2 regions of the Isoptericola sp. NPDC056573 genome follow, and region 2 is predicted to be linked to the other one. Evidence: riboswitches for the same ligand, from Rfam matches in the RefSeq annotation. Region 2 holds a riboswitch; the other holds the start of a gene.

Region 1 (6,656 bases), on a different contig from region 2:
ACCCGGCCAGGGCCGAGCGCGAGCGGGCGAGCCTCGCCATCTGGTCCTCCAGACGCCGCAGGCGGGAGCGCATCGCGGTCAGGAGCTCGACACAACCGGGCAGCTGCGGCTCCTCGCCGACCGCGCACGGCAGGACGTAGGCGATGTCCTCGGACGACAGGCCCGCGTCGAGCAGGTGCCGGATCTGGCGCACCCGCAGCACGGCCCCCTCGTCGAACTCGCGGTAGCCGTTCGAGCGTCGGGCGACGTCCAGCAGGCCCTGGGCCTCGTAGTAGCGCAGCTGGTGCGTCCGCACGCCCGTGCGGCGGCTCAGCTCACCGATCCGCATCCCGCTCCCCCTTGACCTTCACACCGGTATGAACGTCGACGATGCTGCCATGGTCACCAGAACCCACAAGCCGTCGTCCCCCGCCCCCGTCTCCGTCGTCGGACTCGGCCTCATGGGTCGCGCGCTCGCCGGCGCGTTCCTGCGGGCCGGGCACCCCACCACCGTGTGGAACCGCACCCCCGCCAGGGCCGACGCGTTGGTGGCGGACGGCGCGCACCTGGCGCCCACGGCGGCCGCGGCGGTCCGTCCCGGCGGCCTGACGATCGTCTGCCTCACCGACGACGCCGCCGTGCGCGAGCTGCTCGGCCACGACGACGTCGACCTCGCCGGCGCCACGCTGGTCAACCTCACGTCCAGCAGCTCCTCGCAGGCCAGGGAGACCGCCCGGTGGGCCGCCCGCCGCGGCGCGCGATACCTCGACGGCGCGATCATGGCCGTGCCGCCCGCGATCGGGACGGCGGACGCGGTCGTCCTGCACAGCGGGCCCCGGACGGACTTCGACGCGCACGCCGCCACCCTCGCCGCGCTCGGCACCGTCACCCACCTCGGCGAGGACCCCGGGCTGGCGTCCCTCTACGACGCGGCCGGCCTCACGATGATGTGGAGCGTCCTCGACGCGTGGCTGCACGGCACCGCCATGCTCCGCACGGCCGGGGTGGACGCCGCCGCCTTCGCCCCGTTCGCCCGGCAGATCGCGGAGGGCGTGGCCGCCTGGCTGCCCGGCTACGCGGAGCAGGTCGACAGCGGCAGGTTCCCGGCGGAGGCCTCGGCCCTCGAGACGGACGCGCGCGCGATGGCGCACCTCGTCGAGGAGAGCGCGGCGCTGGGCGTGAGCACCGAGCTGCCGAGACTGCTCAAGGCCGTGGCCGACCGTGGCGTCGCCGCGGGCCACGGTCACGAGCAGTACCCGGTGCTGATCGAGGAGTTCGGCCGCCCGACGCCCTGACCTGCCGGTCGCCACCCGGAGGACCACGACCTGAGACGTCGGCGTGCGAGCCGGCGAGCACGCGCCTACGGTCGGTCCTCGAGGTCGTTCGTCCGACGGAAGGAGCCCCGATGGGACTGGGAGACAAGGCCAAGCACCTGGCGGAAGAGGCCGAAGGCAAGGCCAAGGAAGCCACGGGCAAGCTCACCGACGACGAGAGCAAAGAGGCCGAGGGCAAGGCCCAGCAGGCCAGCGCGAACCTCAAGCAGGCGGGCGACGACGTCAAGGACGCGTTCAAGGGCTGACCCGCTGACACGACGGGGCGCCACCGCACGGTGGCGCCCCGTCGTCATGTCCGCCCGGGGCGGGGCCGACGGCTCAGAGGTCGTCGGGCAGGCAGCCGAACGCCTCGTCGGCGCCCAGCGCGGCGGTGGCGAGCAGCCCCTCGAGGCCGGAGCCCTCGGGCACGGGGCGCGGGTCGTCGACGACGACCCACAGCCCGTCCACGACGTCGTACTGCGCCTGCGGCCCCTCGGTCACGAGCGAGCGGACGGCGGCGACGAGCCGCTCGACCTCCTCGCCCGCGGTGCCGAGGCCCACCGACGCGCGGACGGCGCCGGCGTCGAAGCCGAGGCGGCCGAGCAGCGGGTGGGCGCAGAACCGGCCGTCGCGCACGCCGATGCCGTGCTCGGCGGACAGGTACGCGGCGACGAGGCCGGGGTCGTACCCGGTGACCGTGAACGTCACGACGCCCACCGGGTCGACGGCGTCGTCCCAGACGTGGACGACCTCGACGCGCTCGATCTCGCCGAGCCCGTCCACGAGCCGGCGTCGCAGGGCGTCCTCGTGCCCGGCCGCGACCCACGGGTCGAGGGCGGCGAGCTCGTCGCACGCGGCCGCGAGCGCCACCGCGCCCACGACGTTGGGCGAGCCGGCCTCGTGCCGGGCGGGGCCCTCGTGCCAGTCGGTCGTGGTGGTGCGCACCCGGCGCACGGCGCCGCCGCCGGCCAGGTACGGGGTGCCGGCGTCGAGCCAGTCGCGCCGGCCGACCAGGGCACCGGCCCCGAACGGCGCGTACGTCTTGTGGCCCGAGAACGCGACGTAGTCGACGCCCGTCTCCGCGAGCGAGAAGCGGCGGTGCGGCACCAGCTGGGCGCCGTCGAGCACGACGCGCGCGCCGGCGCCGTGCGCGGCAGCGACGACGTCGGCCACGGGCAGCGCCTCGCCGGTCACGTTGGACGCGCCGGTGAGCGCCAGGAGGGCGTAGGGGCGGCCCGCGGCAGCGGCCGACCCCAGCTCTTCCTCGATCTCCGCGAGGGTGGCGGCCACGGACGGGCCGCCCGCGACGACGGTCGCGTCGGTGACGCGCTGCCAGGGCAGCAGGTTGGCGTGGTGCTCGATGTCGAGCACGAGGACGCGGCCGGGCTCGCCGGTGGCCGGGTCGGCGGGCACGCAGCCCGCGAGCAGGTTGAGCGAGTCCGTCGTGTTGCGGGTGACGATCGTGAGGTCGTCCTCGCGGGCTCCGACGAACGCGCCGATCGTGCGGCGGGCCGTCTCGTACAGGGCCGTCGAGACCTGCGACAGGTAGCCGGCGCCGCGATGGACGCTGGCGTACAGCGGCAGCACGCGCGCGACCCGGTCGGCCACGGCCTGCAGGGCGGGCGCCGACGCCGCGACGTCGAGGTTGGCGTACGGCAGCTGACGGCCGTCGACGAGCGGCACGAGCGTGTCGCCGCCGACGACGGGCAGCACGGGTGCGACGTCCTGCACGGCGCCGACGCGCACGGCGGGCACCGCAGGCGCGGGGGTGAGCGTGGTCATGCGTGGTCCTCCTCGGTCGTGCCGGGGAGGTGGCTCCCCGCGCTTGCCCGCGCGCCGGACGGCGCAGGGCCAGGTCGTCACCCGGGGCACCCCGCCGCGAGAGGAGGGTTGCCGGCCAGCGAGCCGGGGCTTCGCGCTGGCGCTCTTGACCTGCCGCCCATCGTGCGTGCGCAGCACCACACGGTCAAGCGGAGCCCGCCCCCTTCTCACGATGCGGTCGCGTGAGACGCTGGATGCATGCCCGATCGCACCGTTCCGGCCTCCGGCGCGCCTCCGGGAGGCCCCGTCGGAAGCCCCGTCGGAACCCCGGCCGAGCTGGTCGCCCGCGCCCTCGCCGGCGGCGACCTCCACGCCGCAGGGCTCGCCGCCCGCGCGGCGACCGGGGACGACGCCGCCGACGTCCTCGACCTCGTCGGCGGGCGGGCCGCCGCGGGCTCCGCGCCCGCGACCGAGCTGCTGGTGGAGCTGCTGGACGCGTCCGGCGTCGTCCGGCGCTTCGTGCGCGGCGCCCTGCTCGACGAGGCCGCCGTGGACGACGTCTCCCAGGACGTGCTGGTCTCCGTGGCGACGTCGGTCCGGTCGTTCGCGGGCGGGTCGCGGGTCACCACGTGGGTGCACGGGATCGTGCGCCACCGGGTGGTCGACCACCTGCGTCGGCAGCGCGCCACCGCTCCCCTGCCCGACGACGACGTCGGGCCGTCGGAACGGATGAGCTCCCTCATCGCCACGCGCGCCACCGTGCGTGACGCGCTCGCCGCCCTGCCCGAGCTCTACCGCGAGCCCGTGACGCTGCGCGACATCGAGGGCCTGCCCTACGCGGAGGTGGCCGACCGTCTGGGTCGCAGCGTCGGCACCGTGAAGTCACAGGTCTCGCGCGGCCGCGCGCTCGTGGCCGCGGCCCTCGGGAGCCTGTCCTGATGGCCGCGCCGGCCGCGCCCGAGCCGTTGCTCGGGCGGTACCGGGTGGGCGACGTGATCGGCGTCGGGTCGTTCGCCACCGTGCACCGCGCCGTGGACGAGCGCCTGGACGACGTCGTCGTGGTGAAGGTGCTGGCCGAGAACCACAGCCTCAACCCGGAGGTCCGCGAGCGGTTCATCGCGGAGGGCCGGGCGCTGCGGCGGGTGGCGAGCCCGCACGTCGTCGCCGTGCACGACATCGGCGAGAGCGACCGCCAGCAGCCCTACCTCGTCCTCGAGCTCGCCGACCGCGGCACCCTTGCGGCCCGCGTCGCGGCCCTGCGGGCCGACGGGTGGACGGCGACGCCCGCCGACGTGCTCGCCGTCGCCCGGGGGCTCGCCGCCGCGGTCGAGGCCGTGCACGCCGCGCGCCTCGTGCACCGGGACCTCAGCCCCGGCAACGTGCTGCTGCGCACCGGCCCGGAGGGCGCGGTCGAGGGCGTTCCCGCCGCCGTCGTCCGGCCGGACGAGCGCCTCGTCCTGGCCGACCTCGGCATGAGCAAGGACCTGGCCCGCAGCTCCGGGCTGACCGTCGCGGGCGGCACCGAGGGGTTCCGGCCGCCGGAGCAGGACGGCCCCGGCACGGTCGACACCCGCGCCGACCTGTGGGCGATGTCCGCGCTGCTGTCCTGGCTCGTCGACGGCGCCGACCTCCCGCGCTCCCTCGACGCCGCGCTGCGCCGCAGCCTCGCCGACGCCCCCGCCCGGCGGCACCCCGACGCCGCAGCCTGGCTGGCCGACGTCGAGGGGGCGCTCGGCCCGGGCACGACCGGCGGCCCGGACCGCGCGCGACGCCGCCCGGCCGCCGTCGTCGTCGCCGCGGTCACCGCCGCCGTCCTCGGCCTGGGCGCGGGCGCCGGCGTCACGGCCTGGCTCGACCGGCCTCGCTCGGCCGCGGGCGGCGCGAGCGTCGCGATCTCCGGGCCCGGGGCGGCGACCGTCGGCGAGCCGGTCACCCTCACGGCCGACGTCGCGGGCGCGGAGCACTGGGTGTGGACGCTGCCCACGGGCACCTACGTGGCCGACGACGAGCGCGTGCGGCTCACCGCCAGCAGCGCCGGCGCCGCCGAGGTGGTGCTCGAGGCCCGCGCCCCGGACGGGACCGCCCTCACGGCCGTGCACCGGCTGCGGGTCGGCGCCGGGTCCTGACCCGGACGAAGAAATCTCGGTCCGCGTGCAACCTTTCCGCCGCCGCGGACGACTCACGGGGGTCAGCACCGCACGGGGCTGGCCCCATCGACCAGGAGAGACCATGCGACACCTTCCCCGCCGACTGACGCCGATCGCCCTCGCGAGCCTCCTCGCCCTGAGCGCGTGCGCGTCCCCGACCCCCGACGCCGAGTTCGACGACCCGGGCACCTCGGCGTCGGACACGACGGCGACGCAGCCCGCCGACGACGCCGCGGGCGCCGACGAGCAGGCCGACGGGACCGAGGAGACCGCCGACGCGCCGGCGGCGAAGGATCCCTCGGCGTACACCGTCCGCTACGCCGACAGCGACAAGACCGTCATCACCCTCGACCGGGCCCAGGTGGAGCAGCTCACCGGCACCGACCTGGCCGCCGGCACCGCCGACGCCCAGGCCGTGCTCGCGGAACCCGGCACCTGGTCGGGTGCGGACACGAAGGAGCACGCCGACGTCATCGTCGACGCCGCGACCCGCGAGTCCGACCGGATCGACCGCGTGCTCACGCAGCAGGCGGACGGCCGCGACGTCGAGCTGCGGCTGTTCGTCAAGCACCACCAGGACGCCCACGTGGCGCACTTCGGCGAGGACGACGACGACTGACCCCCAGGTGTGCCGCGGGTCAGACGCCAGGGCCGTCCCGCCAGCCGAGCACGTTGTCCGCGCCCTGGGGGTAGGGGGCCTCGTGCGGGCGACCGCCCTCGGGACGCGGCGGCGGCAGGTCGCGCGGACGCTCCAACGGCTCCCTGCGCTCGCGCCGGAACCACCCCTTGATCGTGGCGAGGATTGCCATCGTCCGTCTCCTTCGAGGTGCGGCCAAGCCCGAGTCCTGCCGGAGACTTTACCTTCGGCCGCGCCTGGGCACACCGGGGACGCGCGGCGTTCGCGTCCCGAGACGGGGTGACCAGCACGCGGACGGCTGTCGTACGATCGCCAGGACCATCCCGAGCGGCCGAGTGACGTGGCACGTCGACGCCGCAGCAACCCGCGGGCCGGCCGCCGGCGACGGCGGCCCGTCCGGACGAGGGTGCTACCGCCACGACCGATGGGAGGACTGCGATGAGCACCCAGATCGATCCCCGCCCCGCCGAGGGCTACGCCGGCGACCTCACCCCGCAGCAGGCGTGGGACCTGCTCGCCGGCGATCCGGACGCCGTCCTCGTCGACGTGCGCACCGAGGGCGAGTGGCGCGCCATCGGCGTGCCGGACACCGCGACCGCCGGGAAGACCCCGGTCTTCGTCGAGTGGGTGCAGGCGGGCGGGCGCCCGAACGCCGGCTTCCTCGCCGAGCTCGCCGCCGCGGGCGTGACCGCGGACCGCCCCGTCGTCTTCCTGTGCCGCTCCGGCCAGCGCTCGATCGGCGCGGCGCGCCTCGCGACGTCGTCGGGCCTCGGCCCGGCGTACAACGTGCTCGAGGGCTTCGAGGGCGGCCCCGGCTTC
Region 2 (6,656 bases):
CGAGTGGCTGGTGCGCACCGACCGGGGCGACGCGATGCGCGCCCGGTACGTGGTGGTCTCCTCGGGCACGCTGACCCAGCCGAAGCTTCCCGGCATCCCCGGGATCGAGGACTTCCGCGGGCACACGTTCCACACCAGCCGGTGGGACTACGGCTACACCGGCGGCAGCGCCGACGGCGGGATGACCGGGCTCGCGGACAAGCGCGTGGCCGTGGTCGGCACCGGGGCCACGGGGCTCCAGGTGATCCCGCACGTGGCCCGCGACGCGGCGCACCTGTACGTCATGCAGCGCACGCCGTCGTCGGTGGACGTGCGCGACAACCGGCCCACCGACCCCGCGTGGGCCGCCTCGCTGCGGCCGGGCTGGCAGCGCGAGCGGATGGAGAACTTCCTCGCGATCCTCTCGGGCGAGGATGTCGCCGAGGACCTGGTCGGCGACGGCTGGACGTCCACCGCGCGGCTCCAGCGGCAGATGATCACCGGTGCCGTCGACACGACCCTCGACCCCGCCGAGCGGGAGCGGCGCGACGAGCTCGCCGACTTCGCGAAGATGGACCTGATCCGGGCGCGCGTGGACGAGGTGGTCGCCGACCCGGCCACGGCCGAGGCGCTCAAGCCCTGGTACCGGTACATGTGCAAGCGCCCGGGCTTCAGCGACCAGTACCTCCAGGCCTTCAACCGGGACGACGTCACCCTGGTCGACACCGCCGACCACAGCGGCATCACGCGCATGACCGAGACGTCCGTCGTCGTGGGGGACGCGGAGTACGAGGTCGACTGCGTGATCTTCGCGACCGGGTTCGAGGTCGGCGTCTCCGGCGTCGTCTCGGGCACGATGCCGGTGCACGGGCGCGGCGGGACCACGCTGCTCGAGGCCTGGGGCCGCGGGCCGCGCACCCTGCACGGCTTCTTCTCCCACGGCTTCCCGAACCTGTTCCACCTCGGGGCGATGCAGAACGCGAACTCGGTGAACTTCGTGCACATCCTCACCGAGCAGGCCGAGCATCTCGCCGCCGTCCTCGCCCGCGCGGCCAAGACCGGCGCGCGGTACGTCGAGCCGACGGCGGAGGCCGAGCAGGCGTGGTGCGACACGATCCTCGACGTCACGGTCGACAACTCGGCCTTCCTCGCCGAGTGCACCCCCGGCTACTACAACGGCGAGGGCACGCGCCGCGCGACCCCGACGTCGTACAGCCCCGGCCCCGTCGCGTTCCACCGCCTGCTGGCCGAGTGGCGCGAGGGCGACATGCGCGACGTCCTCGTGCCGCCCGTCGACGAGCTCGCGGTGTGAGCGCGGGTAACCTCGTCTCGTCCCCACCCGCCGGCCCGAGGAGCGACGACCCCGGTGAGACGTTCGTCCCCGAGCATCTCGGACGTGGCGCGCGCCGCCGGTGTGTCGATGGGCACGGTGTCGAACGTCCTCAACGGCACGGTGCGCGTCACCCCCGCGACCCGCGCCCGGGTCGAGGCGGCGATCCAGGAGCTCGGGTTCGTCCGCAACGGCGTCGCGCGCTCGCTGGCGGCCGGGCGGAGCTCGACGCTCGGCTTCGTGATCATCGACCTCGCGAACTCCTACTTCCTGGACATCGCGCGGGGCGCCGAGGAGGAGGCCGGCCGGGCGGGCCTGAACCTGCTGCTGGCGAACTCCGACATGTCGGAGGAGAAGCAGCGCACGTACGTCGACCTGTTCGTCGAGGACCGCGTGGCGGGCATCCTCGTCGCGGCGAACCACGGCTCGACGCAGGACCTGCACCGCTCGGCCCCGGGCGTCCCGCTCGTCGTCGTCGACGCGCCGGGCGACCACTCGGACGTCTGCTCGGTGGTGCCGGACAACGAGCTGGGCGGGTACCTGGCCGCGACGCACCTCGTCGAGCAGGGGCGCCGGCGGCTGCTGTTCGCCGGCACGACCGAGCTCGTGCCGGTCCGGGACCGTCTGCTGGGGGTCGAGCGCGCCGTCGCCGAGCACCCGGGCGTGGTGCTCGAGGTGGAGCAGACGGGGAACGTCCAGGTCGAGGACGGCCGGCGGGTGGGCGACGACCTCGTGCTGCGCGACCCGCGCGAGCGCCCGGACGCCGTCGTCGCCGCGGCGGACCTGCTCGCCGTGGGCGTGCTGCAGTCGCTGCTGCTGTCGTCCTCGCTGCGGGTGCCTGACGACGTCGCGATCATCGGCTACGACGACAACCGTGCCGCGTGGGACTCCGCCGTCCCGCTGTCGACCGTCCGGCAGCCGGGGGAGGCCGTCGGTCGGGAGGCGGTGAAGCTCCTGCTGGAGGAGCTGGTGACGGGCGCCGAGGCCCACCGGCACCGGCTCGTGACGTGCGAGCCGCAGCTCGTGGTGCGCGCGAGCACGGCCGGGCCCGGCTGACCGCCGCGGGGCAGTCGTCGGGTCAGTCGTCGGGTCAGTCGTCGGGTCAGTCGTCGCGGGTGGTGCGCAGCGTCAGCCGCTCCGCCCGAGCCGCGCCCCAGAAGTTGTGGAAGATCTCCTCGGGGCTGAGCAGGGAGTCGCGGCGCTCGACCGGCTCGTCGGCGCCGGCGATCGCCTTGACCTCCTCGTGGATACGTTCCATCGAGCTGTCGAGCGACGCGGCGACGTCCGCGGCGAGCTTGAGGGAGTCGGTGAGGTGGCGCGGCACGTCCCGCTCGTACTTGTAGTAGATCTTGTGCTCCAGGCTGGCCCAGAAGTCCATGGCGATGGTGCGCAGCTGGATCTCGACGATCACGTGCTCCACGCGGTCGGAGAGGTAGACCGGCACCTGCACGATGAGGTGCAGCGACTTGTACCCGTTCGCCTTGGGGTGCGCGATGTAGTCCCGCTCCTCCAGGACGGTGAGGTCGGCCTGGTTCGTGAGCATGTCCCGCACCTTGTAGAGGTCCGAGACGAAGCTGCACGTGACGCGCACGCCGGCGACGTCGAACATCTGCTCGCGCACGCCCTCGGGAGTCAGCGGGATGCCCTTGCGGCGGCACTTGGCGACGATCGACTCGAGCGACTTGAGGCGCGAGCCCACGTGCTCGACGGGGTTGTAGTTCTGCATGTGCCGGAACTCGTCGCGCAGGATCGAGATCTTGGTCATGACCTCGTCGATCCCGAACTTGTACGTCAGCACCAGGCGTCGGAGGTCGTCCACGAGCGCCCTGATCTCGGCGGCGTCGGGGGAGCGGTGCTCCGCGTCGTGTGCGGCGTGCTGCCCTGGGTCGTGCCTCGCGTCCTGGCTCACGCGTCCCACGGTAGACGGGATTCCTGCGTGACCAAGTATCCGATAAATCCGGTCGGATCTGTTCAGTATCCGAGACGTGCGGGGGGAACCGTTGACACCCCCCTGTCGGGCACCTACGTTCCTGCGCACCGGGTCGGACGACCGCGGCGCCGTGAGGCGGCGCGTCCGGCCGTCCCGGGTGGTCACGAGCTCCGACGCGAAGCCCCGGCTGGTCGGACGGCAACCCCCAGCGCGGGTGGGTGCCCCGGGTGAGGACCAGGCCGGCCGTCGCCGACGGTACGGCAACACGCGAACCCCGCCCCGGCGGGGAGCAGGAGAGGACGAGCATGCACCGCGACGCGATCAGCACGCGCCCCCTGTCGTCCCGGACCCGGCACGTGCCGTCCGCCTCGCCGATGTCCATGTCGATGTCCATGTCGACGTCCGTGTCGATGTCCGTGCCGACGTCCACCCCGGCGTGGTGTCGACGCCGCTGATCGCGGCCTGAGCGTCCGCCGCCCCGCGGCGGACGCCCTCCTCGACGGCCCGGCTCCTGCCGGGTCCGGCCGCAGACGGCCCTCGCCCGCCGCTCCTGGCGGGCCTTCCTCCCCTGCCCTCCCGGCGGCGGTGCGCACCCGCGGGTCCACGACCCGCGCCCGAGCGCGCCCGCCCGCCGCGCCCCGATCGGAGCCGACGTGCCGTACTCCCCGACCACCACGCCCGCGCTGCCCACCACGCCCGGCACCGCCCCGTCCCCCCTCGTCGTCGGTGTGGACCTCACGGCGGCCGGCGCCCGCCCCGGCGTCCACCGGGCGCGCGGCATCGTGCAGCCCCGGTCGTTCGACGGCGAGCGCTTCGTCCAGCTCGTGCGCACCGCCGACGACGGCGGCCTCGACCTCGTCACCCTCGACGAGGGCTTCCTGCTGCACCCGGGGCGGCGGCAGGTGACCGGGCGGCTCGACGCCGCCGTCGCCGCCGCGCGGGTGGCGCCGCACACGAGGCGCACCGGGCTGGTCGCCGCCGTCGACACCGCGCACGTGGACCCGGCGCACGTCGCCCAGGCCGTCGCCCGCGTCGACCAGGCGAGCTCCGGCCGGGCCGGGTGGCAGGTCGGCCTCCCCGCCGGCGCCGTCGTGCAGGACGACGCCTGGGCGGCGCAGGCCCGCGGCGTCGCCGCGCAGGTCGTGCGGCACTGGGACGGGCTCGCGACCGGGGCCGCGGGTGACGCCGCCGGCGCCGTCGCCGTGGACGACGAAGGACGCTTCCGCGTGGACCACGACGGCATCCGGTTCGCGGTGCGCCGGCACCGTCCGGCCGAGGGCCAGGCCGCCGACGCCCACCGTGGGGGCGGGACGCGGCAGGGCCGGCCGCCCGTCGTCGTCTCCGTCCGGAGCGAGGCCGCGATCGACCTCGCCGCCCGGACGGCGGACGTCGCCCGCGTGGCCGCCACCGCGCCGGCGCGCGCCATCCACCTGCGCACCCGGCTGCGCGACGCGGCCGAGGCCGCCGGCCGCGACCCCGACTCGCTGCGCGTGCTCACCGAGGCCTACGTCGTGCTGGCCGAGGACCGGGCCAGCGCGCAGGCGCGGCTCGAGCTGGTCGAGGCCCTGGAGGGCCCGGAGATCTCCGGCGGGCTGCTGGTGGTGGCGGGGACCCCCGACGACCTCGCCGAGACCATCGTCGACTGGCGGGACGCCGGCGCGTCCGACGGGTTCCTGCTGCGGCCCTCGTCGCTCGGCCCCGACCTGGACGCCCTCGTCGACGGGGTGCTCCCGCGGCTCGTGCGCGACGGCGTGCGGGCGGTGGCGTCCCCGGCGCCGCGCACGCTCCGCGCGACGCTCGGGCTGCCCGACGTCGACCCGGCCGCCACGGCCGTCGCCGCCCCCGCTCCCGCGCACTCCCGGCCGCGCGCCCGCGCGGGCCGCACGGCCGACCCCCGGCTGGTGCGCGCGTGACCGCCCGACCCGACGCGCGCCGCGTCGCCCCCGCCGCCCGCGTCGTCGGAGCCCACCGCGACGCTGCTCGTCCTCTCGTGACCGGAGGTCCCCGATGACCGTCACCGACGCACCGCGCGTCCGCCTCTCCGACCCTGCCGCCGACCCCGCCGCCGACCCCGCCGCCGACCCCGCCGCCGACCCCGCCGCGGAGCGACGCGCGCGCCGGCGGGCCGACCGCGAGCGAGACCTCGCCGCGCCCCACGGCTGGCTGAGCCTGGCCGGCTACCACTGGCTCCCGTCGCGACCGGAGCCGCTGCCCGGCGTGCCCGGGCTGTGGCTGGCGGACGACGCCGGCGCGCACCTGCGTCCGGGGGAGGCGGACGGCCCCCGGGTGCAGGGCCCCGAGGTCGCGGACGGCGCGTACGACGGCGACGTCCCCGAGGGCGGCAGCGTCGTCCTGGGCACGTTCCTGCCCGCCGGGCGCGAGCCCGTCGACGGTGCAGGCGGTGCCGACGGCGCCCGGCAGGACGCCGACGGGGTCGCGGCGGGCGAGACGGCCGCGGTGGCGATCGAGCTGGTGCGGCGCACCGGCCGCCTCGCGATCCGGCTGCGCGACCCGCACGCCCGCACCCGCCTCGACTTCGCCGGGGTGCCGGCCTTCGACCACGACCCGTCGTGGCAGGTGGAGGCGCCCGTCCGGCTCTACGAGACTCCGCGCGACCTGGTGGTCGGTGCCGCCCGCCCCGGCCTGGTGCACCGGCTGCAGGCGGTCGGCGAGCTGGACCTGACCCGTGGCGACCGGACCGTCACCCTCGTGCTCACCGGAGGGCCGGGCGGTGCGCCGACGCTGCTGTTCAGCGACGAGGCCCCCGGCGTCGCGCCCTGGCGGGTGGCGCGCCCCGAGCTCTCCGGGTCCCTGACCCCGGGCGGCGCGGGCGTGGCACGGCTCGACCTGAACGACGCCGTCAACCTCCCGTACGCCTTCAGCGACCACGGCACGTGCCCTGCCCCGCCGCCGGGGAACCACGTACCGTTCGCCGTCACCGCGGGGGAGAGGGCGCCGCGATGACCGCCGTCAGGACCGCGGGCGCACCCGCCCCGGCGCTCCCGTCGCCCGCGCCGGACGCCGGGGACTCCCCGTACTCGCACCTGCGCATCGTCCCCGCCCGTCACCCCGGCCGGTGGGTCGCGACCGCCGGCGTGGCCGTGCTGCTCGCGATGGTCGTCAGCTCGCTGCTCACCAACGACCGGTGGGAGTGGGACGTCGTCGCGCAGTACCTCACCTGGCCCTCGATCCTGTCCGGCGCCTGGGCGACCATCCGGCTCACGGCCGCGGCGTCGGTGGTCGGGTTCGCGCTGGGCACGGTGCTGGCGCTCATGCGCCTGTCGCGCTCGCCCCTGCTCGTCGGGGTCTCGTGGGCGTACACGTGGGTGTTCCGGTCCGTGCCGCTGCTGCTGCAGCTGCTGCTCTGGTACAACCTCGCCTACCTGTACCCGCACCTGAGCCTCGGCGTCCCCTTCG

Evidence for each region. Region 2 has a riboswitch for S-adenosylmethionine ahead of ACFQ8E_RS13915 (LLM class flavin-dependent oxidoreductase). Riboswitches for the same ligand answer to the same signal wherever they lie in the genome.
Region 1: another riboswitch for S-adenosylmethionine. It lies ahead of ACFQ8E_RS19230 (aminotransferase class V-fold PLP-dependent enzyme); the one in region 2 lies ahead of ACFQ8E_RS13915 (LLM class flavin-dependent oxidoreductase).

The regions. Positions count from the first base shown of each region.
Region 1 is NZ_JBHTUY010000013.1:68,994-75,649, forward strand. Features, by position in the region: gene ACFQ8E_RS19215 (MerR family transcriptional regulator) at 1-328, opposite strand, end outside; gene ACFQ8E_RS19220 (NAD(P)-dependent oxidoreductase) at 378-1,274, shown strand; gene ACFQ8E_RS19225 (CsbD family protein) at 1,385-1,558, shown strand; gene ACFQ8E_RS19230 (aminotransferase class V-fold PLP-dependent enzyme) at 1,632-3,074, opposite strand; SAM riboswitch class IV at 3,109-3,225, opposite strand; gene ACFQ8E_RS19235 (RNA polymerase sigma factor) at 3,312-3,992, shown strand; gene ACFQ8E_RS19240 (protein kinase) at 3,992-5,179, shown strand; gene ACFQ8E_RS19245 (hypothetical protein) at 5,283-5,819, shown strand; gene ACFQ8E_RS19250 (hypothetical protein) at 5,839-6,009, opposite strand; gene ACFQ8E_RS19255 (rhodanese-like domain-containing protein) at 6,276-6,656, shown strand, end outside.
Region 2 is NZ_JBHTUY010000007.1:128,178-134,833, forward strand. Features, by position in the region: gene ACFQ8E_RS13900 (flavin-containing monooxygenase) at 1-1,291, shown strand, start outside; gene ACFQ8E_RS13905 (LacI family DNA-binding transcriptional regulator) at 1,346-2,365, shown strand; gene ACFQ8E_RS13910 (GTP pyrophosphokinase family protein) at 2,412-3,140, opposite strand; SAM riboswitch class IV at 3,399-3,512, shown strand; gene ACFQ8E_RS13915 (LLM class flavin-dependent oxidoreductase) at 3,893-5,152, shown strand; gene ACFQ8E_RS13920 (DUF1684 domain-containing protein) at 5,247-6,203, shown strand; gene ACFQ8E_RS13925 (amino acid ABC transporter permease) at 6,200-6,656, shown strand, end outside.